DNA from 3 places in the Fusobacterium mortiferum ATCC 9817 genome. Region 2 is predicted to be linked to each of the others. Evidence: riboswitches for the same ligand, from Rfam matches in the RefSeq annotation. Region 2 holds a riboswitch; each other region holds the start of a gene.
What was found. Region 2 has a riboswitch for lysine ahead of FMAG_RS05645 (aspartate kinase). Riboswitches for the same ligand answer to the same signal wherever they lie in the genome.
Positions count from the first base shown of each region.

Region 1 (10,804 bases), on a different contig from region 2:
ATAGGAGGAAGTGCAACTAATGATGGTGGTGCTGGAATGGTACAAGCATTGGGAGGAAAACTTTTAGATAAAGATGGAAATGAAATAGGTTTTGGTGGTGGAGAGCTATCAAAATTAGATAGGATAGATATCTCTAATTTAGATAATAGGTTAAAAGATGTAAAAATAATAGTAGCTTGTGATGTACAAAATCCTCTTACTGGACCAACAGGAGCTTCTCATATTTTTGGAAAACAAAAGGGAGCTAATGAGGAACAAAGAGAGTTACTAGATAAAAATTTAAAACACTATGCAAAGATAATAAGAAGAGATATAGGAAAAGATGTAGAAAATATTCCAGGAGCTGGAGCAGCTGGTGGATTAGGAGCTGGGCTTATGGCATTTTTATCAGCAGAACTAAAAAAAGGTGTAGATATAGTTGTAGAATATAGTAAATTGGAAGAAAAACTTCAAGGAGCAGATTTAATTATTACAGGAGAGGGAAGTATAGATGGTCAGACTAGATTTGGAAAAACTCCATATGGTGTAGCTAAAACGGCTCAAAAATATAATATTCCAGTAATTGCTTTTGCTGGAAATATAGGGAAGGATATAGATGTATTATATGATTATGGATTTACAGCAATACTTCCAATTCTTCCTAGGGTAGAGAGCTTGGAGAATGCCATAGCTAATGGTAAAGAAAATATAGAGTATATGAGTGAAAGCTTAGGAAGAGTAATTAGTATTTATAAAAAATAGAAAAGTATATATAAAATATATTTTACTTGTAATAACATATGTTATATAATAACGAAAAATGGTAGAGGTGCAATTGACAAGAGTAATATCTCAGAGTTTGACAAACTATGAAGAGATATGAAAGGGGAGATTGCCGAAATAAAAATCAAAGTCAAAGGATTTTTATTGGTAACTCAGATAATATCTGTTTTACTGTCATTGATATTTCAATGGAGAGCTATCTAAAACTATTAGTAAAATTATAGAATGTACTTAAGTTTATATTGTAAATTTTAAAATTTATTAAAAAAGTTAAAAGATAGCAAGGAGTAAATAGTAGAAAATATTGAGAGATATTAAAACTATTTTACTTGGAGCTATCTTTTTTTATTAAAAAATTATTAAATAACAGAATGAAAATAGAACAAGTGGAGGAGAAAGATGAGATTTTTTGGAACGATGAAAGATGAGCAGGGAGTATTATCAATAGGGGGAGTAAAGGTTACTGAGTTAGCTCAAAAATATGGGACACCACTTTATATAATGGACCAAGAGCTAATAGAAAGTAATATGAGAAAATATAAAGAAAACTTTAAAAGTGATAAATTTCAAACACAGATAGTCTATGCGTCAAAGGCATTTTTAGCAAAAGCTATGTGTCAATTAGTAGAGAAATATGATATGGATATAGATGCAGTATCAGGAGGAGAGCTATATACAATAAAAGTAAGTGGACTTGATATGAAAAGAGTACATATGCATGGAAATAATAAGACTTTAGAAGAGTTAGAGATGTGTGTAGACTATGGGATAGGGAGTATAATCATAGATAATGAAACAGAGATAGAAAATTTATCATATGTGTGTGCTCAAAAAAATAAAAAAATAAAAGCTATGCTTAGAATAAATATTGGAATAGATGCTCATACTCATGAGTATATAAAAACATCTAAACATTCATCTAAATTTGGAGAATCAATTTTTGATGAGAAATTAGTAGGAATAGTAGAAAAAATTGTAAAAGATAAAAATATAGAGTTTTTAGGATTTCATTGTCATATTGGTTCTCAAATTTTTGATACAAAAGCATTCCATGAAGGAATAGAAACAATGGTAGTAGAAACAAAAAAGATAGCTGATACTTTAGGAATAAAAATTCCAGAGATAAATCTTGGTGGAGGTTTTGGAGTATACTATACAGAAAATGATGTAGAAGTAGATATTGAGAAATTTATGAGAAGTATGATAGAACATATAGAGAAAAGTTTAGATGAGCATAAATTAGAGATAGAGAAGGTATCTATTGAACCAGGAAGAAGTATAGTAGGAAATGCAGGAAGTACTCTTTATACAGTTGGGGGAATAAAACAAACTTATGGTGGAGTAAAATATATGTTTATAGATGGAGGAATGACAGATAATATAAGACCTGCTCTTTATCAAGCTGAATATGAAGCAGTTATAGCTAATAGACTAGATGAAAAAGAGAGGGAAGTGGTAACTGTAGCTGGAAAATGTTGTGAGTCTGGAGATTTAATTATAAAAGGAAAGAGTTTACCAAAGGGAGAAAAGGGAGATTTACTATTAGTTTCTACTACAGGAGCTTATGGTTACTCTATGTCTAGCAACTATAATAAATTAGCAAGACCAGCAGTGGTATTTGTAAAAAATGGAAAAGCCTCTTTAGCTATTAGAAGAGAGAGTTTTGAAGACTTAATAAGAAATGATTTGGCTATAGAGCTATAGTTCTTCAAAAATGAATAGTATTTTTAGTAAAACTCTTGAAAAAAATAGTTTTTTTCTGAAAAAGTATGAACAAAAAAATAAAGAATTTGAGAAATAGGAAAAACAGAGAAATTTTATTACAATATTAGAGGTATTTAAAATAGGTAAAGAGGAGGGAATATGAGATTTTCAAAATTACAAGCTGCAGGGAATGATTTTATCTTAGTCAATGGACTAGAGTATAGAGATTTAGATTTAAGTAGTACAGCGAAAAAAGTTTGTGATAGACATTTTGGAATAGGTGCAGATGGACTTATGACTTGTGAGGAGAGTAAAGTTGCAGATATAAAGATGAATTATTATAACTCTGATGGGTCAAGAGGAGAGATGTGTGGGAATGGAATAAGATGTTTTTCAAAATTTGTCTATGATAATGGAGTAGTGAGAAAAAAGAGTTTTTCAGTAGAAACTGATGCTGGAATAAAATATATAGATCTTACTTTAGAGAGTGAAGAGGTAAAATATATATCAGTGGATATGGGAAGAGCAGATTTTAGAGCCACTTCTGTTCCTTGTACATTAGATAGTGAAATTATTTTAGAAAAAGAGATAGAGGTAGAAGGACAAAAGTTAAAAATTTCATCTGTTTTAATGGGAGTACCTCATACTGTGATTTTAGTAGATGACTATGATAACTATGATATAGATAGATTAGGAAAAGCTATAGAGTATAGTATGGATATTTTTCCAAGAAAGACTAATGTAAATTTTATTCAAGTAGTAGATGATGAAAATATTATTATAAAGACTTGGGAGAGGGGAGCTTCAAGAACATTAGGTTGTGGAACAGGGTGCTGTTCATCTGCTGTTATAGCTCATAAACTTGGAAAAATCAAAGGAAATAGTGTAAAACTTACCACAGAGGGTGGAGAGGTTTTTGTAACTTTTGATAATGAATATAATGTAATAATGAAAGGTAGTGCAGAAACAATTTGCACTGGAGAGTTTTTAAAATAGGAGGAAGAATTGTGAATAAAAAAAGTATCTGGGAGGCTTATAGATTTTCTATAATCTTAATAGGAGCTATAATAATTGGAAGTTTTATAGGGGTTCATTTTGGAGAGAAAGCTAAGGTTTTAAAACCATTAGGAGATTTATTTATAAATGGAATGTTTACAATAGTTGTACCATTAGTCTTTGTAACAATTAGTAGTTCAATATCTAGTATGAGTGATATGACTAGATTAAAAAGTATATTAAAAAACCTTATTTTAGTATTTGTTTCAACAGGTGCAGTAGCTGCAGTTATTATTTTAATAATAGTAAATATTTTTCCACCAGCTCAAGGAGTTAATTTAAGTCTTACAACTGCAGAGGCACTTCAACCATTTCAAACAGGGGATCAAATTGTAAAAGCTATTACAGTTACAGATTTTCCAGAGTTAATATCTAGAAAAAATATGTTACCACTTATACTTTTTTCTATAGTATTTGGACTTTGCGTAAATATGGTAGGAGAGAAGGGAAAAGTAATATCTAATGGATTAGATGCTTTAGCAGAGGTATTTTTAAAAATGATAAATCTATTGATGTACTATGCACCAATAGGATTAGGGGCATATTTTGCTGCTCTTGTTGGAGAGTATGGAAAAGAGTTATTAGGGTCATACACAAGAGCTATGATAATCTACTATCCACTTTGTTTAGTATATTTTGTAGTGATGTTCCCAATATATGGATATATATCTGCTGGAAAAGATGGAGTGAGAGCTATGAAAAATCTAATATCTCCAGCTATTACTTCAATAGCTACTCAAAGTAGTATAGCTACCCTTCCTGTAAACTTAGATGCTGCTAAAAAAATAGGTGTGCCTAAGGATATCAGAGAGATAGTTTTACCAATAGGAGCTACTGCTCATATGGATGGAACAGTTTTTAGTTCTATTTTAAAAATCTCTTTCCTATTTGGAATTTTTAATGTTCCTTTTGAGGGAATTGGAACTTATGCAAGTGCTTTACTTCTTTCTATATTAGGGGGAGTGGTAATGTCAGGTGTTCCTGGTGGAGGACTTATAGGGGAGATGCTAATAGTTACTATGTATGGTTTCCCAGCAGAAGCTTTCCCAATAATTGCTACTATTGGTTATCTTGTAGACCCACCAGCAACTATGATAAATGCTACTGGAGATACAGTTGCTGCTATGCTTGTTACAAGAATAGTTGAAGGAAAAGATTGGATCAAGAGAAACTTAGGATAGTGTAAAGGAAAGTTATCCTTTACATTATCTTTTAATTGTGGTATATTTTTATTTAATAACTAAGTATTCATAAACATAGGGGGGATTTTATGAATTTTATTTTTATATCACCAAACTTTCCAAAAAGTTATTGGAATTTTTGTAGAGGATTAAAAAATAATGGAGTTAACACTCTAGGAATAGGAGATGCTGATTATGACTTTTTAAGTGATGAGTTAAAAGAATCATTAAATGAGTATTATAAAGTGTCTTCTTTAGAAAACTATGATGAAGTGTACAGAGCTTGTGCTTATTTTGCTTTTAAGTATGGAAAAATTGATTGGTTAGAATCAAATAATGAATACTGGTTATTAAGAGATGCACAACTTCGTACAGATTTTAATATTACATCTGGTTTAAAAAATGATAAGATAGCTGGAATAAAATATAAGAGTAAAATGAAAGAGTTTTATGAAAAAGCTGGAGTTAAAACAGCTAGGTACCATATGGTTTCAACTTTTGAAGAGGGGAAAAAATTTACTGATATGGTAGGATTTCCAGTTGTAGTAAAACCTAATAATGGAGTTGGAGCAGCAGCTACTTATAAATTAAGAGATGAAGGAGAGATGAAATTTTTCTATGATAATCTAGGAGAAGAGGAGTATATCATGGAGGAATTTATCAATGGAGAGCTTCTTTCTTATGATGGAATAGCTGGTAGAAATAGGGAGATTATTTTTGAGACAGCTCATGCATATCCAGTACCAATAATGGAGATAGTAAATAATGGAATGGATGTTATGTATTATTCTTTTAGAGAGATTCCAGAGGATTTAAAAGAAGCAGGAAGAAGAGTAGTACAAACTTTTGATACTAATAGTAGATTTTTCCATTGTGAATTTTTTAGATTGTTAGAAGATAAACCAGGATTAGGAAATAAAGGGGATATTATAGGATTAGAGGTAAATATGCGTCCACCTGGAGGATATACACCAGATATGATGAACTTTGCAAATGATATAGATGTATATCAAATTTGGGCAAATATGATAACTTATAATAAAGGATTCTATAATAAAGATTCTAGACCATATTGTTGTGTTTATGCAGCAAGAAGAGATGGATATAGATATGTTCATAGCATAGATACAGTATTAAATAGATATAAATATAATATTGTAATGAAAGAGAGAATGCCTGAAGTTTTATCTGGAGCTATGGGAAATGATATGTTAACAGCTAGATTTCCAGAGCAAGAGCAAGCTATGGAATTTATTGATTTTTACTTAAAAAAGATGTAACTAGGGGGAGTTTTATGCATGTAAATCATTATAAACAGTACAGCCATAATTTAGGAAGAGAGATGGAATTTTTAGTATATGGACATAGTGGAAGACCAATTGTTGTTTTTCCAGCTCAAGATGGAAGATTCTATGATTTCTATAATTTTGGAATGGTAGATGCAGCTGCTGACTATATAAATCAAGGGAAGATTATGCTATTTTGTGTAGATAGTATAGATGGAGAATCTTGGTCTAGGCTTGGAGAGAATTATGAAGCTAGAATAGAGCAACATAATAGATGGTTTAAATATATAGTAGATGAAGCTATACCTAAATTTAAGCAGATATATGGAGATAGAACAGGAAATTACAACTGTAAATTTATGACAACAGGTTGTAGTATGGGGGCTTATCATGCTTTGAACTTTTTCTTACGTTGTCCAGATATTTTTGATGGAGTAATAGCTTTAAGTGGATTATATCATGCAGGATATTTCTTCCCAAATTACAACAATGGAATGATTTATGAAAACTCTCCAAATGATTATATGAGAAATATGTCTTGGAACCATGAATTTTTAGGAAAATATAGAAATTCAGATATTATCCTATGTTGTGGACTAGGTAGATGGGAAGAGGAGTGTATAAAAGATACTGGAGATTTAAAAAAGGAATTTGACAGATTACAAGTTCCTGTTTGGATAGATTTCTGGGGTTATGATGTAGATCATGACTGGCCTTGGTGGAAAGTGCAATTCCCTTATTTTTTACAATATGTTGTATAGGAGTTAAATATGATACTAAAAGAAAATATATATATTGAATCTTTTAAATTACATAGAACACTACATATATACCTTCCAGATGATATACAACCAGATGAAAGATTTCCAGTTATATATATGTTTGATGGACACAATCTATTTAATGATTCAGATGCTACATATGGAAAATCATGGGGAATAAAGGATGCTCTTGATACTCATAATCAAAGAATTATAGTGGTAGGATTAGAGTGTAATCATGAAGGAAATATGAGACTTTGTGAATTTTCTCCATACTCTTTTAAAGACAAATTTTTTGGAGAAGTTACAGGACTAGGTAAAACTACTATAGAGTGGATATGTGAAACTTTAAAACCATATATAGATGAAAAATTTCCAACTAAACCTGAAAGAGAGTATACAGCAATAGGTGGAAGTTCAATGGGAGGTTTAATGTCAGTATATGGTCTTGCAGCTAGGTCGGATATATTTTCAATGGGAATATGTGTATCTCCTTTTTATGAGCATGTTTTTAAAAAATTAGTAGATGATATTTCTAAATTTAAAATTCATAAAAAGACAAAAGCTTATATTAGCTGGGGGAGATATGAGTTTCACACTAAAAAACAACTAGCAGTTGGAACAGAAAAAAATATGATAGTAACCAGAATTTTTTCGCAAAAGGGAGTTACTGTATATCCTCATATGATGGTAGAGGGAGCTCATAATGAGGAGTCATGGGAGAAAGAAACTTTTGCTTGGTTATATGAGTTAGGATTATATAAGAAACATAGATAGAGAAAAAAGAGAGAATGACTATTTTAAGATAGTGTTCTCTCTTTTCTTTTTAATTTGAAGATATCTAAGTAGTTATAGAAAAATTTATTATATAAATCTTTTAATTATAAAAAATATTACAGGAATAAGTATAGCAGGAAGAATATCAAGAGTTTTGATATTTTTTATTTTTAATATCCCAAGTCCAGTAGCTGTAATTAAAAATCCTCCCACAATACAAAGCTCAACTATTAAGTCTTCACTAAAAAAATCTAAACATACATATCTTGTTAAAACATAGATACTTCCCTGCCAGCAAAATAGAATAAGAGCCACAACTATAATTCCTATTCCGTAGGTAGAAGAGAATATAATTGAAGTTACAAAATCTAGTGAGGCATTTGTAAATAAAAAAGTATAATCATTTTTTAATGCTGCCATTACAGATCCTACTATTGATAATGACCCTATACAAAAGAGTAAAGCAGCAGTAACAATCCCTTCTCCTAAATTTCCTTTAGTATATTTTTTCATTATATTTTGAAGTTTTGTATCTAAATCAAGCTTAGTTCCTATGACAGAACCAAGAACTAAACTTATGATAAATAAAACAGGATAGTGGCTTTTTCCCATATTGGATATAATGGAGTTAAAACCTATACCACAAGCAGCAAGTCCACAAGCATTGAGCATAGCTTCTTCATATTTTTTTGGAATCCCTTTTTTTACTAATCCACCTATTGTACACCCTATTATTATAGCACTAGTATTGACAATTGCCCCCAACATATTGAATCTCTCCTTATAAATTAGATAGTAAAAGTTTTAAGAAATTATACATTTTATCAAAAGATTCTAAGTTCATAGCTTCATCTGGAGTATGGGCATTTTTACAATCAGGACCTAGAGTTATAATATCTAGTTCTGGAATTAAAGCTTTGAATATTCCACACTCTAATCCACCATGAGTGGCTAAAACTTGAATATCTTTTTGATAAAAATCTTTATATAGAGTTTTTAATCTCTCTCTAAATTCAGATACAGGAGAGTATTCCCAAGCTGAGAAATGAGCATCTACTACATAGGAAACATTAAACAGTTGAGAAAGGAATTTAAGATTTTCCATTCCCTCTTGATTATATGATTCTAAAGCACCACGAAGAGATACAGTAAATTTTATTTTATTTTCTTTTGTAGTTATTACTCCAAGATTTTGAGAGGCTGTTGTAAGATTTTCAAAAGCTAAACTTCTATGTTGTAATCCACTTGGAATAAGATATAGCACATTGATAATCTCATCGCTCTCTTTTTTAGTGATAATTTTTTCACTATTACTTTTTAGTAGAGAGATATATACACCATTGTCAGAAAATTCTAACTCTTTTTTAACTTCCTTTTCTATATTTTTAACTAGTTCATCTATTGTTTCAAAATTTTCAGCACAAGAGAAAGTGGCAAAAGCTTCCCTTGGAATAGCATTCATTTTAGAACCACCATCTATATTTACAAGGTTGATTCCAAAGTTTTTATTTAAATGGTAAAGGATTCTAGTAACTATTTTTATAGAGTTTCCTTTCTCTAGGTGGATTTGTCCTCCAGAGTGCCCCCCTGACAATCCTTTTACTTCTATCTTATATGTAGGTAAGGAGTTTTTTTCATAAGTGATAGATTTTGTAAAGGTAGAGATAAGAGCTCCAGCACAAGATACATAAGTATTAGACTCACTACCATTATCAAGGTTTATAAATTTTTTTCCAGAAAAATACTCTTTTTTTAAATTGATAGCTCCAAATAATCCAACTTCTTCTTGAACTGTAAATACACACTCAAGAGCTGGATGAGCTATATCTTTTTCTGTAAGTAGAGCTAGCATATATGCTACTCCATATCCATCATCTGCTCCTAAAGTTGTTCCTTTAGCTTTTACCCAACCATCTTCTACTTGAAGAGAAAGAGAATCAGTTTCAAAATTATGGTTACAATCTATATTTTTTTCACATACCATATCAATATGAGCTTGTAATATTATAGTAGCATGATTTTCGTATCCAGAAGAGGCAGGTTTATATACAATTACATTTCCCATCTCATCTTGAATATATTTGTACCCTAACTCTTTAGCTATATTTACAATATAGTTACTAAGTTGTTGTTCATTATAAGAACCATGAGGTATTTTAGAAATTTCCTCAAAATATTTTTGATGTAATAAATCTTTGTTTAATACATAGTTCATAAGTATCCCTCCCAATGTTTTATATTATAAGTTATACTATAAAATTACTAAATTTTCTAGTTAATATTTTAGTTTTCTAAGATAGAGATATCAGCTAAATTAATATCTCCAGTACTAGAAAGAGTCAAACCTTTAACTTTTTTATTTATTCCCATATTTAATTTGTTATAAACAAGAGTATAGTGAGGTAAATCCTTTTGAATCTCTTCTTGAGCTTCTTTATATAAAGATAGTCTTTTTTCTTCATCAATAGATGTTCTAGCCATATCTAGTAATGAATCTACTTTTGGAGAGAAATAATTACTTCTGTTAGCAGAAACATCTCTTTGAGAAGAGTGGAACATAGGGTATAAGATACCATCAGCATCTCCAGTAGAACCACTCCAAGAAAATAAGTAAAGAGGTTTATTGTGTTCTAAAGTTTTAGTTAAAAATGTTCCCCATTCAAAAACTTCAATATCCACATCTATACCTATCTCTTTAAGCTGTCCTTGAATAATAACACACATATCTACCCTAGTAGATTCATCATTTACCCATAATTTTAAAGGAAAACCATTTGGATATCCAGCCTCAGCTAATAATTTTTTTGCAAGCTCAATATTTTGCTTATAGTAATCAATATCTTTATGTCCAGCTACAGCACTAGGTAGAGGAGAGTTTGCTGGAGATGCAGAACCTCTAAATACAGCTTCAGCAAGAGTTTTATTATCAATAGCATAACTGATAGCTTGTCTTATTCTTATATCTTTAAATAGAGGATTAGTTTGGTCAAAAGATAGATATAATTGTGCAGAAGACTCAACCTCAATAAGAGATAAATCTTTGTGGTTAATCAAAGCCTCTCTATCCATTATACCAATATCGAAACTAGCATCTATCTCTTCAGTTTCTAGAGCAATCATTCTATTACTTACTTCTGGAATGCTTCTGAAAATTACTTTTTCAACTTTAGGTTTTTCTCCCCAGTAATCTTTGAAAGAGTTAAGAGTGATTCTATCTCCAGCTATCCAACTTTCAAAAGTAAAAGCTCCAGTTCCAACAGGATTTTTAAAAAACTCC
Region 1 covers NZ_GL987994.1:179,024-189,827, forward strand. The annotation lists gene FMAG_RS10525 (glycerate kinase family protein) at 1-741, shown strand, start outside; lysine riboswitch at 796-969, shown strand; gene lysA (diaminopimelate decarboxylase) at 1,162-2,466, shown strand; gene dapF (diaminopimelate epimerase) at 2,626-3,462, shown strand; gene FMAG_RS10540 (dicarboxylate/amino acid:cation symporter) at 3,474-4,703, shown strand; gene FMAG_RS10545 (ATP-grasp domain-containing protein) at 4,793-5,983, shown strand; gene FMAG_RS10550 (esterase family protein) at 5,998-6,750, shown strand; gene FMAG_RS10555 (alpha/beta hydrolase) at 6,760-7,527, shown strand; gene FMAG_RS10560 (DUF554 domain-containing protein) at 7,615-8,295, opposite strand; gene pepD (beta-Ala-His dipeptidase) at 8,309-9,742, opposite strand; gene FMAG_RS10570 (ABC transporter substrate-binding protein) at 9,811-10,804, opposite strand, start outside.
Region 1: it holds a riboswitch for lysine, as region 2 does, so the genes downstream of both, lysA (diaminopimelate decarboxylase) here and FMAG_RS05645 (aspartate kinase) in region 2, are expected to answer to the same signal.

Region 2 (10,804 bases):
ATAGCTTGTATTATAATTATTTTTGGTATGAATATTATTGGGTTTGAAATTTTATCTAAGTTTTTTTCTCAAGGATTAGAAAAATATAGATTGGAGATAAATCTTTATATAGTTATGAAATCACTAGCAACTATATGTATAGTAATTCATCCACTATTTTTAGCAATGGGGTATATAAAGAAAGAAACTAAGATAATATTTATAGCTAATATTTTATATTTAGGAATTTTATTTGTTTTAATAAAAACATTTGCTTTAATAGGAGTAATATTAGCCTACGGAGTACAGGTATTTTTAATTGTAGCACTGAAGGGGATAGTTATCTTAAAAGAAAAATGGGATGTTAGAGATTCTTAAATTGAAATCAAAAAATAAAAATATGTAATAAAAGAAAAGGAAAAAATTTTACTTCCAATCGCTAGTGCTTACACAATGCTCATTACAGTAAATTTTTTCCTTTTCTTTTACTCTTACTTTATCCCGATTTCAATTTAAGAAATTTACTAGGGAAAGTAATAAAATTTAAGAATGATAATATTATATTGATAAAGAACTCTTGAAATATGGAACAATTCTTAATTTTTTTAATAAAAGAACTAATCAAATTGGTTAATATTTTTTCATTCTTTCAATAGCTAATTCTAGCAAAGAGATATCTACAGTAAGAGCTATTCTAATATAGTTTTCAACTCCAAAGGAGATTCCTGGAACTACTGCTACTTGAGTTTTTCTCAATAAATCTAAAGCAAAGTCTAAGGAATTTAAGGTTGAAATTTTAGAGTAATTAGCAAAAATATAAAAAGCACCTTGAGTTGTAATTACATCAAATCCTAATTTTTTTAATTCACTACTCATAAATTCTGCTCTTTTTCTATATTCTTCTGATAGTTCTTTTCTATTTTCAAATTTTGTAAGAGCTATCTCTCCCCCTTTTAAAGAAAGGGTTACAGGAGAGCTAACAGTATAGAAGCTTGTGTTTAGAAAAAACTTTCTATATTGTTCTGGGCAGATAGTATATCCTAATCTCCAACCTGTCATTGAATGAGATTTAGAAAAGCCATTTATTATAATTAATTTATCTTTTATATTTTTAAATTCAGCAAAAGAGTGAAACTCATAAAAAGAAAGAGAACTATATATTTCATCAGAAATTAGAAAAATTTCTCTTTCCTCTATAAATTTTGTTATCTCTTCCATCTCTTCATAACTTAAGACTTTTCCTGTTGGATTACATGGATTACTTAAAAGAAGAGCTTTTGTTTTAGATGTAGCATATTTTTCTAATAACTCTTTAGTAAGAGTAAAATTATTTTTAGAAATATCTATTAATACAGGTTTTCCATAACAAAGATTTATCATAGGAGGATAACCTGGATAGAAAGGTACAGTTAATAATACTTCATCATCAGGATTTAATACTGTTCTAAGTGCAGAAGAGAGAGCTTCTGAAGCTCCAATATTCATAATGACATTTTTTTCACTGTACTCTCCTTTATAATTTTTATTGTAATATTCAGCAACTAATGCTCCTATTTTTTCTCCACCACCAGAAGGAGCATATTTCAATTGATGATTTTTTCCATACTCCATTGCCTCTTCTATAAGTCCTTTAGGAGTACCTATATCAGGTTCTCCTATTGTTAAATCTATAGAGTTAGGATATTTAGTTGCTTCATTTTTTAAAACTCTAATTAAAGAGTATTGTAAATTTTCTACTGCACTATTGAACTTCATACCTATCTCTCCTTTTATTTTCTTAAGTCATCTACTAGTTGAGTTTTGCTAAGTGTTTTATCATCAACTTTCTTTATAATTTTAGCTGGATTTCCAGTAACTACAGCTCCAGCAGGAACATCTTCTATTACCACAGCCCCAGCTCCAACTACTGCCCCAGCACCTATTCTAACTCCTTCTATGATGACAGCATTAGCTCCTACCAATACTCCATCTTCTATTACTACTGGCTTAGCAGAAGGAGGTTCTATTACTCCAGCTAGAACAGCTCCAGCTCCAATATGACAATTTTTTCCAACTGTGGCTCTTCCTCCTAAAACAGCTCCCATATCTATCATACTGTTATCTCCAATAACAGCTCCTATATTGATAACAGCCCCCATCATAATGACAGCATTATCTCCAATAGTTACTTTATCCCTTATAATAGCTCCAGGCTCTATTCTTGCATTTATATTTCTTAAATCTAAAGTAGGAACTCCAGAATTTCTTCTATCGTTTTCAATATAATAATTTTCAATTTTTTCACTATATTTATTTAAAATATTCTCAATCTCACAATTATCTCCAATGATAATGTAAGAGTTATCTCCCTTAAAAACTTGGGCAGAAGTTTCTAATCCACTCAAATCTCCATTGACATATAGTTTAACTGGAGTTTTTTTAGTAGAATTTTTTATATATGCTATTAATTCCTCAGCTGTATTTAGTTTGTTCATTGCATCAACTCCTTAACGATTAAATATATCTTTCATAGTATAAAGTCCAGATTTTTTATCTAGTAAAAATTTTGCTCCCTGTATAGCTCCTTCAGCAAATATTTTTTTAGAAAGAGCTGTATGTTTTATCTCTATTATCTCATCATTTCCACAATATAAGACAGAGTGTTCCCCTACAATAGTTCCTCCTCTTACAGCATGTATTCCTATCTCATTTTTTTCTCTTTTCTCCATTCCCTCTCTTCCATAAACTTTTTTTAGCTCAGTTGAGATAGAGTTTTCAATCACTTCTACTAAAGTTTTAGCTGTTCCACTAGGGGAATCTAATTTTTTATTATGATGTTTTTCTATTAATTCTATATCATAATTACCATAAAGTAGAGGTGTAATTCTCTCTAAAATATCTTGTAATAAATTTATACCAAGAGAGGTATTAGAAGATAGAAGAATAGGAATTTTCTTACTAGCTTCTTCAATTTGTGATAAAATTTCTTTTGAATATCCAGTAGTAGCTATAACTAAAGGAGTATGATTTTGTGTAGCATAATTAAGTAAAGTTTCTAACCTAGAAAAATGAGAAAAATCTATAATTACATCTCCTTTTTCATTAGATAATTCATCGGCAAAACCTGTAATGGTAATATTTTTATTTTGAGCACACTCTTTTAAAATACTTCCCATAGTTCCTGTTCCATGTATAATTAGCTCCATGCTTTCACCTCATGAGAATCAATAACAGAATGAAGTTTAATTTTATTTTCCTCTTTCATCTCTCCTAAAGGAAGTCTGCAATGTCCAACATTGTATCCTAAATAATTCATAGCTTCTTTAATAGGGACAGGATTTACCTCTATAAAGAGAGAATCTACTAAATCGTTATATTTTAATTGTAAATTTTTAGCTTCAACTATATTATTTTCTAAAAAGCTCATACACATATTATGAACAGTTTCAGGAATAATATTAGCTGAAACAGATATTACTCCAATTCCGCCATAAGACATAAGAGGAATAGTCATATCATCATTTCCAGAATAGATATCCAACTTAGGAACCTCTCTAGCTATCTCTCCAACATAAGATATATTTCCACTAGCTTCTTTTATAGCTACAATATTTTTTATCTCTGCTAATTTTTTTAATAGTGATATAGAAAGATTTACACCAGTTCTTGAAGGAACGTTATATAATATGATTGGACAATTTACATTTTCAGCTATAAGCTTATAATGTTCATAGATTCCATTTTCATTTCCTTTGTTATAATATGGAGTAACTACTAGTAATCCATCTACTCCTAGAGCCTCAGCTTTTTTACTTAATTCCACCGCATGTTTTGTGTTGTTAGAACCTGTTCCTGCTATTACAGGAATTCTTCCATTTACTCTCTTTACACTATATTTTATGATTTCATACTTTTCTTCATCAGTGAGAGTTGCACTCTCTCCAGTAGTACCATTGATAATGATAGCATCAGTTTTATTTTTTATATGGTACTCTAATAATTCTCCTAATTTTTCAAAATCTACACTATCATCTTTTGTAAATGGAGTAATTAAAGCTATTCCAGAACCTTTAAATATGCTCATAGTTACCTCCTAAATATTTTTACAAAATAGTTCAGCTATTTGTACAGCATTAGTAGCTGCCCCTTTTCTTATATTATCAGCTACTGTCCATAAATTCAAGCCATATTTTACACTGTTATCTCTTCTGACTCTTCCTACAAATACCTCGTCTTTTCCAGTAGCGTCATTAGCTAAAGGATATATGTTTTTATTACTATCATCTAATAGAACTATTCCTTTATACTCAGCTAATTCCTTTTTTACTGTTTCTAAGTCAAAGTCTTTTTCAAGTTCTACGTTAATAGAAACAGAGTGAGAATTGATAACAGGTACTCTAACACAAGTAGCTGTAACAGGAAGATTAGGTAAGCCTAAGATTTTTCTTGTCTCATCTACCATTTTTTTCTCTTCCTTAGTGTATCCATCTTCTAAAAATACATCAATATGAGGTAGGCAGTTATTAACTATTTGATGTGGATAAGTTTTAGGAGGATTTCCTTTAAGTCCCTCTTCTAAATCAATAACTCCTTTATATCCAGTTCCAGATACAGCTTGATATGTGCTATACACTACTCTTTTAATCCCATATTTTTCTAAAACTTTTAAAGGAGCCATACACTGAATTGTAGAGCAATTAGGATTAGCAATTATTCCTTTGTGTTTAAAAGCTTCTTCTGGGTTTACTTCAGGGACTACTAGTGGAACCTCTTTATCCATCCTCCAAGCTGAAGAGTTATCAATTACTAATACTCCCTCTTTTGCTGCTAATGGAGCATATTTTAAACTAGTACCTCCACCAGCAGAGAAAAGAGCTATATCTATATCTCTATTTTTAAAACTATTTTCATTTAATTCTTCTACTGTATACTCTTTCCCTCTAAAATTTATTTTTTTCCCAGCACTTCTACTACTTGCAAAAAGAAGTAAATCAGTTATTCCTAAATCTCTTTCTTCTAATACTTTTAAAAAAGTTCCTCCAACTAAACCTGTTGCACCAACTATTGCTACTCTCATTTTTCTTTCCCCCTATAATGAAAATTCTTCAGCTACTAAATTTACAGCTTTTTCTATATTCTCTCTATCTATACTACAAGAGATACTTATTTCAGAAGTTGTAACTTGATAAAAATTTATATTTCCTTTACTAAGTGAAGTAAAAAACTTTCCAGCAATACCAGAGTTGTTAATCATTCCTACTCCAACAATGGAAAGCATTCCTAAATTTTCATTTAATTCTATATCACAAGTAGAAAACTTAGCTCTAATTTTTTCTACAACTTGCTCTAAAAGATATTTTTCAGAAGCTTGACAACTAAAAGATATCTCTACTCTCATATATCTATTTATATTTTGTGTAATCATATTGATATTTAAACCACACTCATCTATTGTAGAAAATATTTCAGCTATATTTTCACTAGAAAAAGGTACATTAGAGATATTAGTTACGATAATCTCCTTTGTGACACTTATTCCTGTTATTAATTTATCTTCTAATGCTATATCTTTTTCCATAATATATGTTCCCCCTGTATAACTTAAACTTTTACCTACAAAAATAGGAATGTTATATTTTTTTCCTAGTTCTACTGCTCTTGTTTCCATAACACCAGCTCCAAGATTAGCCATTTCCATCATCTCTTCATAGGAGATTTTTTCTAAAAATTTTGCTTTTGGGTATAATCTTGGGTCAACACTGTATATTCCTTCCACATCAGTATATATTCTACACTCACAATTTAAAGCTACAGTCAGTGCCACAGCACTAGTATCTGAACCTCCTCTTCCTAGAGTTGTAATATCTCCTGAATTATTAATTCCTTGAAATCCAGTGATAATAACAATATTTCCCTCTCTTAAAAGAGTTTCTATCCTTTCAGAAGAGATATTTGCTATTTTATTTTTAGTATGTACACCAGAAGTTTTTATTCCTGCTTGAAATCCTGTAAGGGAGATAGCTTTTTGTCCCTTGGCTGTAAGAGCCATAGCTATTAGAGTAACTGTTTGCTGTTCTCCAATAGACATTAGCGAGTCTAGTTCCCTTTGATTTGGATTAGAAGTAATCTCCTTAGCTAGTTTTATGAGTCCATCTGTAGTTTTTCCCATAGCAGATGCCACTACTACAATTTCGTCATACTCTTTTTTTAATTCAATTAAGTAATCAGCTATTTTTTGAATTTTTTCTACTGTAGCTACACTAGAGCCACCATACTTTAAAACAATTCTCATTCCTCCACCTCTGTAATAAAAATTTTGTAAAAAAAAAACAGCAGAGGCTTCTGCTGGTGTAAAATACTACAAAAAAACTGTAAATATTTATAATTTTACTCCACAGAAAGCACAACATTGAATTTCTCAATGACAGTTATATAGATATTATCCATATACCCAGCAAAAATTTTCTCCAGAGAAAATTTTCACTTCGGCAGTTTTACCTTTCATATTTAATCTTAGCTCTGGAAGCTCATAAATATTACTCTTATCGACTGCTCCTCAATCTGTTTTATTAACTTGTGTGTATTTTACATTAAAACTCTAAAAAATAAAAATATATAAATTAAATATTTTATATTTTAAAAATATATTTTACTTTTTTGCAAAGAGAGAATAAAATAATTCAAAAACATATTATTGTCCTAGGAGGAAAGATGGATACTAGAAAAATATTTAATGATATAGAAATAAATAATCAATGGTTTATAAATACCAGAAGAGAGTTACATAAGATACCTGAATTAGATTTTCAATTACCTAAAACAGTAGCTTATGTAATATCACTTTTAAAAGAGATGGGAATTCCATATAAAGAGGGAATAGGAAAAAGTGGAATAGTAGCAGATATAGAGGGACAAAATAAAAAAATAACAATAGCCTTGAGAGCTGATATGGATGCATTACCTATTTTAGAGTGTGGAAATAAAGAATATACTTCAACTATACCTGGGCATATGCATGCTTGTGGACATGATGTGCATACTGCTATTCTTTTAGGAGTTGCAAAGATATTATCGGAAAATAAAGATTCACTTCCATGTAATGTAAGACTTGTATTTCAACCAGCAGAAGAAACAAATGGTGGAGCAGTACCTATGATAGAAGATGGATGTTTAGAAGGGGTAGATGCTATATTTGGATTACATGTAGATCCTACAATAGAGTGTGGAGTAGTAGGAGTAAAATATGGTGCTTATTGTGCTTCATCTACTGATGTGGTAATAGAAATAGAGGGAAGAAGTTGCCATGGTGCTTATCCTAGCCAAGGAGTAGATGCTATTGTTACAGCTTGTGGAATAGTGACTACCCTTCAAAGTGTAATAAGTAGAAATATAGATTCAAGAGATTCGGCTGTTCTTAGCTTTGGAAAAATAGTAGGAGGAGAAAAAGAGAATATTGTAGCTCAAAAAGTTATAATTTCTGGAACATTAAGAACTTTATCTAATGAGGTAAAAAATAGAGTAAAAGAAAGAGTAAAAGAGATGGTGGAGAATACAGCTAAAGGGTATGGGGCTACTGGAAAAGTAACTTATACAGATGGGTATACTGCTTTAATAAACCATGATGAATATATAGATATAATAAAAGAAAATAGTAAAAATCTATTAGGAGAAAAGGGAGTATATGTAAAGGCCTTAGCTAATATGGGAGTAGAAGATTTTGCTTACTATATTGAAAAAGTTCCGGGAGCATTTTTTAACTTAGGTGTAGGAAATAAGGCTAAGGGAATAACTGCCCCTCTTCATAATGATAAATTTGATATAGATGAGGAGAGTTTAGCTATTGGAGTAAAGCTTCAAATTATGAATATACTATTTGCCTATGAAAAATTAATAAAAAATAACTAGGAATTATCCTAGTTATTTTTGTTATTAAGAGCTTTAAATCCTTCACCTAGAACTTCTGAAACATCAGAGATAGTTAGAAAAGCAAAAGAATCAGTTTCTTTTACAATTGTTTTTACTTTAGTTACTTCAAATTTGCTAACAACACAGAAAAGTAGATCTATTTCATTTCCTGTAAATCCACCTTCTCCTTTTATGATAGTTGTACCTCTTCCAGTTTCATTCATAATTCTTTCTTTTATCTCTTCAGATTTAGATGAAATAATAGTGATGCCTTTTGCCTTTGTATAACCATCTTGAAAATAATCTATTGCTTTGGAAACAATTGTCATTGAGATAAGAGTATACATTACTATCTCTTTACCAAAAAATATAGCAGCTATTCCTAATATAACTACATCTAAGATGAGCATTGTCCTTCCTAGAGGAATATCAAAATATCTATTTAAGATACGAGCAACTACATCAGTTCCACCAGTAGAGCCATTTACCATAAAAATAAGTCCAAGGCCTATTCCTATAAGAACACCACCATATATAGAACCTAACATAATATCATTAGATGGACCTTTCCAAGTTTCAGTAAGAGTTATTAAAAAAGAAAGGCAGCTTGTTCCATATAAAGTTTTAAATAGAAAATCTCTTCCAACTAATTTCCAACCCATTATAAGTAGTGGAATATTTATTACAAAATACATAATTCCTACTGGTAGTTTAAAAAGGTAAAATAAAATTAAACAAATTCCTGCAACTCCACCTTCTGCAAGATGATTACTGATAAAAAAATAATTGATAGAAACAGCATAGAAAAAACAACCAACTGTAATTATCAAATACTCTTTTAAGTATTTTAGAATCTTATTATTCACTGTATCTTTCCTCCTAGTTCAAAATTTTAGTATATTATATTTAATTAGTTTTTTCTTTTATCTTCAATTTTCCTTCAAAGGCAGAACCAATATGATAACCTAGGTTTTCTATTTTTTCTTTTCCCTCTCTAAAAAGACTTTTCATTAATTTTTTTTGTCCATTTTTATCTATGTAAAAAGAGGTATCATCTATTCTCACTAAAGCTAAATCATTTTTAAAATCATATGCCTCATCAAAGTTAAATCCTATTTTTACATTTCCTTCTGTATCAATATATCCCCATTTATTATTCAATTTAACAGCAGCTAAACCTTCAGAAAAGTTTTCAGCTTCATCATATATAATAGGAATTTGCAATTCTCCTTTATAGTTGATATAACCATATTTATGTCTTGGCATCTCATTTATATACACAATAAAAAACTCTTTTTCCCTATTATTTTCAGCCTCTTTGTACATATTTGAATATTTTTCTTTAAAGTTATACTCTCCAATTTTTGCTATCCATTTTCCATCAGTTGTCATAAGTCCTTCTTTATAATCTTTTGTAACTAGATAGATATGATTTTTTTGGACAGAAATAAGAATATTATCTGTTTGAGTTAACAGGTTTCCTTTTGAATCAATTATGCTATACAAGCCAATATTTTCTCCTTCTAACATCCTTATAATATATATATCATTGAGATGTTGCTTTATAGGAAGGATTTCATAATTACTCTGTGAAAAAATAATTGATGAAAAAATTAACATCAATGTGATAACTAATCTTTTCATATATACCACCTCATATTCTTGTATTATCCTTATCTCTATAATATATTATACTTTATTTTTTTAAAATAAGAAAGAGGAAGTAAGAAAAAAGAGAGAAATTACTACCTTTTAGATAATATTTTCTCTCTAAATAGATTAATTATTAGTCTGGATTAATTACATATTCTGTTAATTCATTTACAAAGTTAACAGTTTTATTATTTTTATCATTTACTGGGTTAAATTCTACTATATCAACTGAAGTTACAAAGTAGTTTTTAAATAAGAATTTGAAAGTTTGGAATACTTCGTCAGTAGTAAATCCGTTTCTAACAGGAGTACTTACTCCAGGAGCTAACTCTGGATTTACAGAGTCAACGTCAAAACTGATATGAAGATTGTCTACTTTTAAGTATTCGTGAATTTCTTCTAATACTCTATCTAATCCTTTTTGTAAAACTTCATCATGGTAGATTACTTTAACACCTAATTGATCAATAACTTCTCTCTCTTTGAAATCTAAATCTCTAGCACCAAGTATAACTACATTTTTACTATCGATTTTAGCTCCCTCATAGAAACAGTTAACTAAATCTCTATCTCCAGCACCTTGTAATAGAGCTAATGGCATTCCGTGAATATTTCCAGAAATAGTAGATTCATCAGTATTCATATCTCCATGGGCATCTATCCATACTACTCCTATCTCTTTTTCTAATGAAACTCCAGAAATACTTCCAAGGGCTATTGAGTGATCTCCTCCAATTACTATTGGTCTATATCCATCTCTTACAGCTTCATTTACAGAAACAGCAAGCTTTTCACAAGTATGAAGTATAGTATTTTTATATTTTAAGTTCCACTCATTAAAGTTTTCTTTTTGTTTTTCAACATCAATGATTTCAATTTCATCAAATGTATCAGGATAAGTTTCACATAGTACATCAATACCAAATTCGATTCCAGCTTTGTTTGCTCCAAGATTGATAGGTACTCCAAACATTTTGCTCTTCATCTTCTCTGTATATAAATATACAGCGTCTTCTTCTTCAATTACATTGATAGTTACAAGTTCAGGATCTTCCGTACCTTGTACATGAAGTTCAGCTTCTCTTAAATCATTTATATAATCTATAATTTCAGCAGAGATTCTTTCTCCAGGAGTGATTACAGGTATTCCAGGTGGATAAGCCATAATCATCTCACCACATATTTTTCCTTCACTCTCTGAGAATAAAACTTTATTCTTTTCACTGTAAAAAGCTTCCCTTGGATTTAATACTTGCTCAGGAATAGGAGGCATTTTTAAGAATTCTCT
Region 2 covers NZ_GL987988.1:974,585-985,388, forward strand. The annotation lists gene FMAG_RS05615 (lipopolysaccharide biosynthesis protein) at 1-357, shown strand, start outside; gene FMAG_RS05620 (pyridoxal phosphate-dependent aminotransferase) at 610-1,734, opposite strand; gene dapD (2,3,4,5-tetrahydropyridine-2,6-dicarboxylate N-acetyltransferase) at 1,749-2,453, opposite strand; gene dapB (4-hydroxy-tetrahydrodipicolinate reductase) at 2,466-3,164, opposite strand; gene dapA (4-hydroxy-tetrahydrodipicolinate synthase) at 3,155-4,042, opposite strand; gene FMAG_RS05640 (aspartate-semialdehyde dehydrogenase) at 4,052-5,035, opposite strand; gene FMAG_RS05645 (aspartate kinase) at 5,048-6,250, opposite strand; lysine riboswitch at 6,350-6,526, opposite strand; gene FMAG_RS05650 (M20 metallopeptidase family protein) at 6,670-7,863, shown strand; gene FMAG_RS05655 (YitT family protein) at 7,872-8,729, opposite strand; gene FMAG_RS05660 (WG repeat-containing protein) at 8,770-9,507, opposite strand; gene FMAG_RS05665 (aminotransferase class I/II-fold pyridoxal phosphate-dependent enzyme) at 9,650-10,804, opposite strand, start outside.

Region 3 (10,804 bases), on a different contig from region 2:
AAATCAGAAGCTGGAGTATATGTAACAGATAGAGAGACAGTAGAAAAAACAGAGAGAATGAAAGTTACAACTTGTTTAAACCCATTACATACTACACTAGCTGTATACGGTTGTCTATTAAATGAAAAAACAATATTTGATGCAGTATCTAATCCATATTTAAATAAATTAATAAAAAATATAGGATATGGAGAGGCATTAAAAGTTGTAGATGACCCAAAAATATTAAGTCCAAAAGCATTTATAGATGAAGTTATCAATGAGAGATTTGCTAATAAATTTATACCAGACCAACCTGAGAGGATAGCAACAGATACATCTCAAAAAGTAGGAATAAGATTTGGAGAGACTATAAAAGCATATTTAGCAAGTGATGAATTAAATGTAGAAGATATTAGATATATACCACTTGTATATGCTGGATGGTTTAGATATTTATTAGGAATTGATGATAATGGAAATGAAAGAAGTATTAGTCCAGATCCTATGTTAGATATGTTAAAAGAAAAAATGGCAGGAATAGAGTTTGGAAAACCTGAAACTTATAAGGGGCAACTAAGAGAAATCTTAAAAAATAGGATGATATTTGGAGTGGATTTAGAAGAAGTAGGAATGGCTGACAGAGTAGAAAAATATTTTGTAGAGATGTTGGCTGGAAAAGATGCAGTAGTAAATACATTAAAAAAATATTTAGGAGAATAGAGGAGGAAAGATGAAAAAGTTTTTAAATCTATTACTAATAGTAACTTGTTTATTTATTCTTGGAGCTTGTGGAAAAGGAGATAATAGAAGAATTATTAGGATATCTCATAACCAAGCACAGGACCATCCTACAAATATAGGATTATTAGCATTTGAAGAGTTTATAGAAAGTAAACTTGGAGATAAGTATGATGTACAAGTATTCCCTAATGAATTACTAGGTTCACAAGTAAATACAGTTGAGTTAACACAAACAGGAGCAATAGATTTTGCTGTAGCAAGTAATGCTATATTAGAAAGTTTTGATAATATCTATCAAATATTTAACTTACCATATCTGTTTGATAGCCCAGAACATTACCATGCTGTAATGGATAATGCAGAATTGATAGAGCCTATTTTTACATCTACTGAAAAATCAGGATTTGAAGCAGTTACTTGGTTAGATGCAGGAACTAGAAACTTTTATACAGTAAAAAAACCTATTAATACACCTGATGATTTAAAAGGATTAAAAATTAGAGTACAACAAAGTGCTTCAAATATAAGAATGATGGAATTATTTGGAGGAGCAGCAACTCCTATGGGATTTGGAGAAGTTTATACAGCTTTACAACAAAGCGTAATAGATGGAGCAGAAAATAATGAGTTAGCTATAACAAGTAATAAACATGGAGAGGTAGCTAAGTATTATTCATATAATATGCACCAAATGGTTCCAGATATTTTAATAGGAAACTTAAAATTCTTAAATGGACTTTCTCCAGAAGAGAGAGAAATATTTAATGAAGGATTTAGATTGATATCAAAAGTTCAAAGAGAAGCTTGGACAGAATCAGTTGAGAAAGCTAAAGCACAAGCTCAAAATGATATGAATGTGCAATTTATCTATCCAGATGTAGCTCTATTTAAAGAGAGAGTTTTACCATTACATGGAGAGGTATTAGAAGCAACTCCTAAATTAAAACCTATTTATGATAAAATTCAAGAGATAGGAAAACAAATAAAAGAGGGAGGGAATAACTAATGAATAATTTAAGAAATGCCCTTGATAAAATAATTATTGGAATATGTGTAATCTTATTTATGTTTATGACAGTGGTAGGAACTTATCAAATAACTTCAAGATATGTATTAAAAGATCCAAGTACAATATCTGAAGAATTAATATCTTATTCTTTTGCTTGGATGTCAATGTTTGCAGCTTCTTATGTATTTGGAAAAAGAGATCATATGCGTATGGTATTTTTCGTAGAAAGATATTCTAAAAAAATTCAATTGAATATTGCTATTTTATCAGAGATAGTAGTTTTATTATTCGCTTTTGGAGTATTAGTATGTGGAGGAAAAGCTATAACTACATTAACTATGACTCAAATTTCTCCAGCTCTTAGAGTATCAATGGGATATGTATATTCTGTACTTCCAACTTGTGGAGTAATTACTTCAATATACTCTATTTTAAATATAGTAGATTTATTAAAAAAAGTTAAAGAGGAGGCATAGGAATGGTACTTACAACAGCTTTAATAATGTTTATAGTTTTAGTAATAACTTTATTATTAGGATTTCCTATTGCTATTAGTATAGGATTATCTTCAATATTAGCAATATTACCATCATTAGCTTTTGATAATACATTAGTAACAGGAGCTCAAAGAATATTTTCAGGAATTTCAAACTTTACTTTGATAGCTATACCATTTTTCATCCTTGCTGGAAATATAATGAACCAAGGGGGAATAGCTAAGAAGCTTGTATCATTTGCTCAATCATTAACAGGAAGAATACCTGGTTCTCTTATGCAAACAAATATTTTAGCTAATATGATGTTTGGAGCAATATCAGGTTCAGCAACTGCTGCTTGTGCTGCTATGGGAGGAATTTTACTTCCTATGGAAGAGGAACAAGGATATGATAAAAAATTAGGAGCAACAGCAAATATAGCATCAGCTCCAACAGGATTATTAATTCCACCATCAAACTCATTGATAGTATATTCATTAGTAAGTGGAGGAACTTCAGTAGCTGCTCTATTTATGGCAGGATACCTACCTGGAATTTTATGGGGAATAGGATGTATGGCTCTTACTTTATATTTATGTAAAGCTAAAGGAATGAAGGGTACAAATAATTTTAAATTAAAAGTTGTACTAGTAACTTTTATAGATGCTTTACCATCACTTGCACTGATTATTATAGTAATTGGAGGAATTATTAAAGGAATATTTACTCCAACAGAGGGTTCTGTAGTAGCAGTAGTTTATACATTAATTCTTTCAATGTTATTTTATAGAACAATAACTATAAAAGGATTAATTGAAATATTTGCTGAGAGTGCTAAAATGACAGGAATTATAGTATTCCTAATAGGAGTATCTACAATAATGTCTTGGGTAATGGCATTTACAGGTGTACCTCAAGCAATATCAAGTTTAATTTTAGGATTAACAAATAATAAATTCTTAATTCTTTTATTAATGAACTTATTATTACTATTTATAGGAACATTTATGGATGTAACACCAGCAATACTTATATTTACTCCAATATTCTTACCAATAGTTCAATCTTTTGGAATGAGTGCTGTACAATTTGGAATAATAATAGTATTTAACCTATGTATAGGAAATATTACTCCACCAGTTGGAAATACTCTATTTGTTGGAGTAAAAGTTGGAAATTTAAAAATAGAAGATGTAATGGGACAGCTTATAAAATATTATGTAGTAATAATAATAGTACTTATGTTAGTAACTTATATTCCAGCTATTTCAATGTATCTACCAACTATTGGAGGATTTGTAAAATAATAAAAAAAAGGGCTTTTGTAGTGAACCCCTTTTCTTAGACACTATTATTTAATTATTGATTAATAAGGATTGATTCCTGTATTCTGCAGGACTTAATCCTTTTAATTTTACCTTTATCCTTTTATTATTATAATAATCTATATATTCTTCTATTGCTAACTTTAAGTCTTCAATATTTTTGTAATTATTTTCTTCTCCATAAAACATTTCTGATTTCATTATTCCAAAGAAACTTTCCATTAGTCCATTATCTAAACTATTCCCTTTTCTTGACATACTTTGAATTATATTTTTTTCTTCTAATATTTTAGTATAAAAACTATGCTGATATTGCCAACCTTGGTCACTATGAAATATTAATTTTTCTATCTCTTTATTGCTACTAAATGCTTTATCTAACATATCTATTATTTGATTTGAATTAGGAGTTGACGATATACTGTATGAAACTATATATCTTCCGTAAGCATCTAATATTGGAGATAAGTATATTTTATTTCCTCTTAAATTAAATTCTGTTACATCAGTAAACCATTTTTCATTTGGTTTATTTGCTTCAAAATTTCTTTTAATGTGATTATCAGCAATTTTTCCAATAGTTCCTTGATAAGAAGAATATTTCCTTTTTTTACGCGTAATACTATGTAAATTTAATTTATTCATTAGTCTTAAAACTTTCTTATGGTTGATATTTATTCCTTGATTTTTAAGTTCTAATGTAATTCTACGATATCCATATCTCTTTTTATTTTCATAAAATATCTCTTTGATTTTATCAATAATATCTTGATTTTTTAAGTCTTTATCTTCTTTATTTACATAGAAATAGTATGTAGCTCTTGACACTCCAGATATTTCAAGTAATATTTTTAAAGGATATTTGGCTCTAAATTCAGTTATTACTATGGTTTTATCTTCTCTTGTTGTTCCTTTTCCTGAACTAGAGCATTTAACTTTTTTAGGTATTCATTTTCAGTCTTTAAATACAAAATTTCTTTTTCTAAATCTTTAATTTTTTCTTTATTAGTTCTTGTTTTATTATATTTCTTTACCTAGTCATAGTTTTTGGTTTTCTCCCTTTTTTCTTCTCTATGACATTATAGCAGTTTTCTTTGTATTTTTTAATCCAATTTGTTAAAATTCCTGTTGAACTTAATCCAATATCAATTGCGACAGATAAGAGGGATTCATTATTTGTTAATATTCTATTAATAGTTAGCTCTTTAAACTCTTTAGAATAATAACGATTTTTATCATCTCTAAGAATAGAATACCCATGTCTATCTATGAGTCTAATTAAATACTCAATATTGTGAATATTAATATTGAAGTTTAAAGCTAAAGATTTTATAGTTTCCCCATTTCATCTTCTCTCATAAATTTCAATTTTTTGTTCTTTTGTTAATTTAGCCATAAAAAAACTACACCCTCCATCTTAGATGTCTAAGATTTTGGGTGCAGTACATTTTGCCCTTTTTTTATTTGAAATATTCAGGATATTTATCTAAATAATTATTAATTACATGCTTAAATTTTGAAAGATGTTCCGAGATTAAATTGTCAATATTTTCAGTTGTTTTATTTTTTATAATATCAATAATATCATGATGTTGTTCATAAGTTTTAGTGGCACTAAACTTTTCTAGTGCATCAATAAGTCTAAGTCTATCATAATGTGTAGCTAATCTTTTTACACTTTTCCAAACATTTTTTTTATTATAATAATAAAAAATTAAAGCATGCAACTCATTATCTAAGTCAAAAAATTTATGTAAGTCTTCTTCAAAATCAATTATAATTTTTTGATAAGCTAGATTTTTTTCTAACTCTCTAATTAACTCTTTAGAATTTTTATCAGAGCAAGCCAATTTTAAAATCTCTTTTTCACAAAGCGCTCTTAAAAAAACAGCCTCATCAACTAAATTTAAATCTATCTTAGAAACAAAGGATCCTTTTTGTGGAAAAACATCTATAAGTTTTTCTTCAGATAATCTAACAATAGCTTCTCTTACAGGGGTACGACTTACATTAAGTTGATTTCCTAACTCTACTTCACTAATACATTCTCCAGGTTTTAGATTGAGAGTCATAATATTTTCTTTAATAACTCTATAGATAAACTCTCGATTATTTTCATTTTTCTTTTTAGTGGTATTTTCTAATAACATATTTTCTTTTCACCTTTTTAATTTATAAAATATTCTAATCTTTTTGAGATTTCTTCACAAGTTTTCTGCATCTCTTTAACTAAGAATTTCGATTTTTCATCTGTTAAATCATCAGGAAAACAAGGACAACTAATAGCAGCTATAATTCTATTTTTTTTATCTAATATTGGAACTGCGACAGCTTTAATATTTTTTGAGTGTTCCATATTATCATAAGAAACTTTTTGTATATTAATTTTAAGTAATTCTTCTTTTAACTTTTCTCTGTCTGTTATGGTATTATCAGTATATTTTGGGAGAGTTTTAGTAAGGAGTTTATTTAATTTGCTTTCACTAAGTTGACAAATAAGAAGCTTACTAGCTGCTCCAGCATGAAGTGGAAAAATAGCATTTTCTGCTACAGATACTTTTATTAAATCACTACTTTCAACAGTAGCAATACTTCTAATTTTATCATTATCAAGAACACTTAATTTAAATGTTTCTTTAAATTTTAAAGATAATTCTTCAAGATATGGATGAGTTATATTCTTAATAAGAGTATATTTTTCATATCTATTAGAGAAAAAGTAAAATTTTTCTCCTAAAGTGTACTCTTTATCTTGATAATTGAGATACTTTAAGTTAGTAAGTACTTCTAAAAGTCTATTGACAGTTGCCTTAGGAAGATTTAAATCTTTAGAAATAGAACTTTGAGTAGCTGAATATTTATAGTAAAGATAGTTAAAAATTTTATCTGCTTTATCAATAGCAGGAACTTTTGATTTTTCTTCCAAGATGACTCCCTCCCTGTATCTTTTTTACCCTTCCATTTTTATTTTTTATGTGGTATAATATAGAAAAGATATAAGGGAAACAATAACCCACAAGGGTTGAGGGTAACTCTTAAAGAGCTATTTTGATAGTAAACTCAAAACGTCTAACTTTAACTACTATCTTAAAATAATTCTTCATAAGTTAAACCCCCTTTCTTGCAAGAATTAAGGTTTCCCTTATATATTTATTATATCATAGTAGAATTGTTATATCAAGAATTAGAGAGGATTTTCTAGTTCTTTTTTATTTTTTGAACTTGTTGACAGTAAAAAATCTTTATGCTAGTATAGTAGAAAATATTAAAAAGTTGGAGGAAAAGATGGAGTTAAAAAAAGAATTATACAAGATAGAGGATGAGTTAAAAAAGGAGATAGAAGGAGTATCTGATTATATTTTTAAAAATCCAGAATTAGGAAATGAGGAGTATAAGGCAGTAGAATTTTTAATAAAAGAGTTAGAAAAAAATAATTTTAGAGTAGAAAAAAATTATTGTGGAATGGAAACAGCTTTTAGAGCTGAGATAGGAGAAGGATCTCCTAAGATAGCTTTTCTAGCTGAGTATGATGCTCTACCTGGATATGGAGTAGAGAAGAAACCAGGACATGCTTGTGGGCACAACTGGATAGCAGCTAGTACATATGGAACAGCTCTTGTATTATCAAAAATGTTGGATAAATTTAATGGAACAATAGTATTTATAGGAACACCAGCAGAGGAAACAGTAGGAGGAAAAGTTCCTATGGTAGAGAGTGGAACTTTTAATGATGTAGATGTAGTATTTCAGATGCATTTAGAATCTCAGAATAATATAGCTTGTAAAACTTTGGCAATAGATTGTATAAAATTTCAATTTAAAGGAAGGGCAAGTCATGCAGCTGCTCATCCAGAAGATGGAATTAACGCACTTGATGCTATAAATCTAATGTATGCAGGAATAGGTTGTTTAAGACAACACATTACTTCTGATGCCAGAATACATGGAATAATAACTCATGGTGGAGATGCTCCGAATACTGTCCCAGATTTGACAGAGGCAAGATTTCACATTAGAGCAAATAATAGGGAGTACCTAAATAATTTAACAGAGAAAGTAATAAATATAGCTAAAGGTGCTAGTATGATGACAGGAACAGAGATGAGTTGGGAGAAATTTGAAAATTCTTTTGATAATTTAGTAAACTTAAAATCCCTTCAAGAGTTAATGAAAAAAAATCTATTAGAAGTAGGAATAAAAAATATTCAAGATGAGGGAAAAGGAGCTACTGGTTCATCAGATATTGGGAATGTAAGTCAGGTATGTCCAACAATGTATACAGAAGTGGCATTAGAGATAGAAGAAGTTTGTCATGTACATGATGAAGCTTATTTAAAATATGTAAATTCAAAAGAAGCTTATGATAAATTACATAGAGGAGTAAAAGCTATGGGAGGTTCTGCTCTTGAAATTTTAACTAATAAGGAATTGTTAGAGAAAATAAAAAAAGAGTGGAGAGAATTAAAAAATATAAAATAATAATAAAATTATATATAATATATATTTTACAAAAGAAGAAAAGGGGAGTAAAATAAACACAATAAAAAAAGCCGATAGAGGAGCAAATGACAAGAGTAGGATTGTGGAGTTTTGCAAACGACGAAACAATTTGAAAGGGGATTTTGCCGAAATGGAAAAGAAGCTAAACTTTTCTGTTGGCAATATGAATAATATTCATATTGCTGTCATTGATAAAAAAGGTCAGTGGAGAGCTATCTGTGTGTCATTTTACATATGTTTTTTCTTACATTGTAAATTTATGCCGCAGTTTATATCCGAGACTGTGGCTTTTTTTATTATCAATCACTATATAAAAACACTTTGGGAGGAATTTACAATGGAACAAAGAAAAAGATTTTCAATGCCACACACTTATGTACTAATAGGAATGATATTAGTAATTTTAACAGGACTTACTTATTTAGTCCCATCTGGGAGTTATCAAAGAGCAGTTGACCCAGTTTTAAATAGAACTATGGTAGTAGCTAACTCATTTGAATATGTAGCACAAACTCCAGTTTCTATATTTAGAATGTTTAAAGCTATAATAGATGGGTTAGTATCAACATCTGATATAATATTTTTTATCTTCTTTGCTTATGGATATATTAATATGTTGATAAGTACAGGAGCTTTTTATGGGGGACTAGGAACTGTAATAAAAAGATTTAATGGAAGAGAAACATTGATATTTCCAATATTTATGGTAATATTTGGAATTTGTGGTTCTACATTTGGATTATATGAAGAAACTTATGGATTACTTCCTGCTTTTATGGGAATATCTGTGGCTTTAGGATATGATGCTCTAGTTGGAGGAGCTGCTGTAATAGTAGGAACAGCTACTGGATTTGCTGCTGCTACTCTTAATCCTTTTACTATAGGAATAGCTCAAGGAATAGCAGAAGTACCTATTGGTTCAGGAATTGGACTTAGAACAATAGCTTTTATAGTTTTCCAAGCAACTGCTATAATATATGTTATGATGTATGCTAGAAAAGTGAAATTAAATCCTGAGAAATCAATAGTAAAAGATGTTAAATTTAATTTTTCTAACGGAATGACTAGAGATGAATTAGAAGGATTACCTTTTACAAATAAGCATAAATTAATAATGGGATTATTTTTAATCACTATTGGAATTTTAGTATATGGAACTACCCATTATGGTTGGTATTTAAATGAATTATCTACTTTATTCTTTATAATGATGTTAATAACAGGATTAATTGGTGGATATAATTTTAGTCAGATATCTCAACATTTTATTACTTCAACTTCTGATGTGTTATTTGGAGCTTTTGCTGTAGGAGTAGCTAGAGCCTTAACAATAGTAATGGAAGATGGACAAATAATAGATACAATTATAAATAGTATGGCTGCTACTTTATCTACTCTACCAAAATCAATAGCAGCAGTAGGAATGGTAGTAGTTCAAAATATGATAAATTTCTTTATTCCATCTGGTTCAGGGCAAGCAGCTACATCTATGCCTATTATGGCACCATTAGCTGATGCTATTGGACTTACTAGACAGACAGCTGTATTGGCTTTCCAATTTGGAGATGGATTCTCAAATCTATTTTGGCCAACATCAGCAGCTACTATGTGTGGACTTATGAGTTTACCAATCAATAAATGGTATAAATTTATAACTCCATTATTCTTAATTATGTTTGGATTACAAGTTATATTTATAATAATAGCAGTGGCTATTAATTATGGACCATTTTAATAGAAAAGCATAATAAAACTTAAAAATAAAAAAGCAAATAGAATAAATAGAGCAAGTTAGTAAAAGTAAAATATAAAAAACAAAATAAATTAAAGATTTAATATTTATGTTTTTTATTGAGTTAAGCTATACTTGCTCTTTTATTTTTAATAAAATTATTTTGAATTATTTTGTGTGTTTTCAATAAAATATTTGCTTTTTTTAGATAACTAATGTATAATTTAGACAAGTCAAAAGCATAGGAGGAATATGATGAAAAACAAAAAACTTTTATCATTGTTAGCAATATCTATAACAATTTTAACTATGACAGGATGTAGCAATTTATATGAGAAAAAAGATGAAAAAGTAGTTCTTACTTATGATGAATTAGCTGCTAGAGAAAATATGATGGGAACAAATTGGTATCAAACTTCTGGAGAAGCTAAAGCACTATATTTACAAGGATATAATGTAGCTACTCAGAGATTAAAAGAGTACTTAAAAGTTCCCCACAGTAAACCATATTCAATAGTTTTAGATTTAGATGAAACTGTAGTAGATAATAGTCCATACCAAGCTGAAAATATTTTAAGAGGAAGAGGATATGATACAGAGTCTTGGGATGAATGGGTACAGATGAAAAAAGCTAAGGCTGTTCCAGGAGCAAAGGAATTTTTACAATTTGCAGATAAAAATGGTGTAAAAATATACTATATTTCTGATAGAGCAGAAAGTCAATTAGAAGCTACTATTGAAAATTTAAAAGCTGAGGGTATACCAGTGCAAGGTGAAGATAGTGTACTATTAAAAAATAAAGAGGATAAGAGTGGAAAGGTTAATCGTCGTGAATATGTAAAAAAACATACTCAATTAATTATGCTTTTTGGAGATAACTTATCAGATTTTGATGTATTCTCTTCTAAGTCAATAGATGAAAGAGATAATAAAGTAGAAGAATTAGCAAAGGAGTTTGGAGATAGATTTATAATCTTCCCTAACCCTATGTATGGAGCATTTGAAAGTGCTATATATGGAGGAAAATTCCCACAAGCTA
Region 3 covers NZ_GL987994.1:381,584-392,387, forward strand. The annotation lists gene FMAG_RS11450 (mannitol dehydrogenase family protein) at 1-702, shown strand, start outside; gene FMAG_RS11455 (TRAP transporter substrate-binding protein) at 713-1,729, shown strand; gene FMAG_RS11460 (TRAP transporter small permease) at 1,729-2,208, shown strand; gene FMAG_RS11465 (TRAP transporter large permease) at 2,211-3,515, shown strand; partial or broken gene FMAG_RS11470 (IS3 family transposase) at 3,564-4,866, opposite strand; gene FMAG_RS11475 (GntR family transcriptional regulator) at 4,994-5,683, opposite strand; gene FMAG_RS11480 (IclR family transcriptional regulator) at 5,701-6,459, opposite strand; gene FMAG_RS11485 (M20 family metallopeptidase) at 6,819-8,012, shown strand; lysine riboswitch at 8,080-8,256, shown strand; gene FMAG_RS11490 (YfcC family protein) at 8,371-9,768, shown strand; gene FMAG_RS11495 (5'-nucleotidase, lipoprotein e(P4) family) at 10,021-10,804, shown strand, end outside.
Region 3: it holds a riboswitch for lysine, as region 2 does, so the genes downstream of both, FMAG_RS11490 (YfcC family protein) here and FMAG_RS05645 (aspartate kinase) in region 2, are expected to answer to the same signal.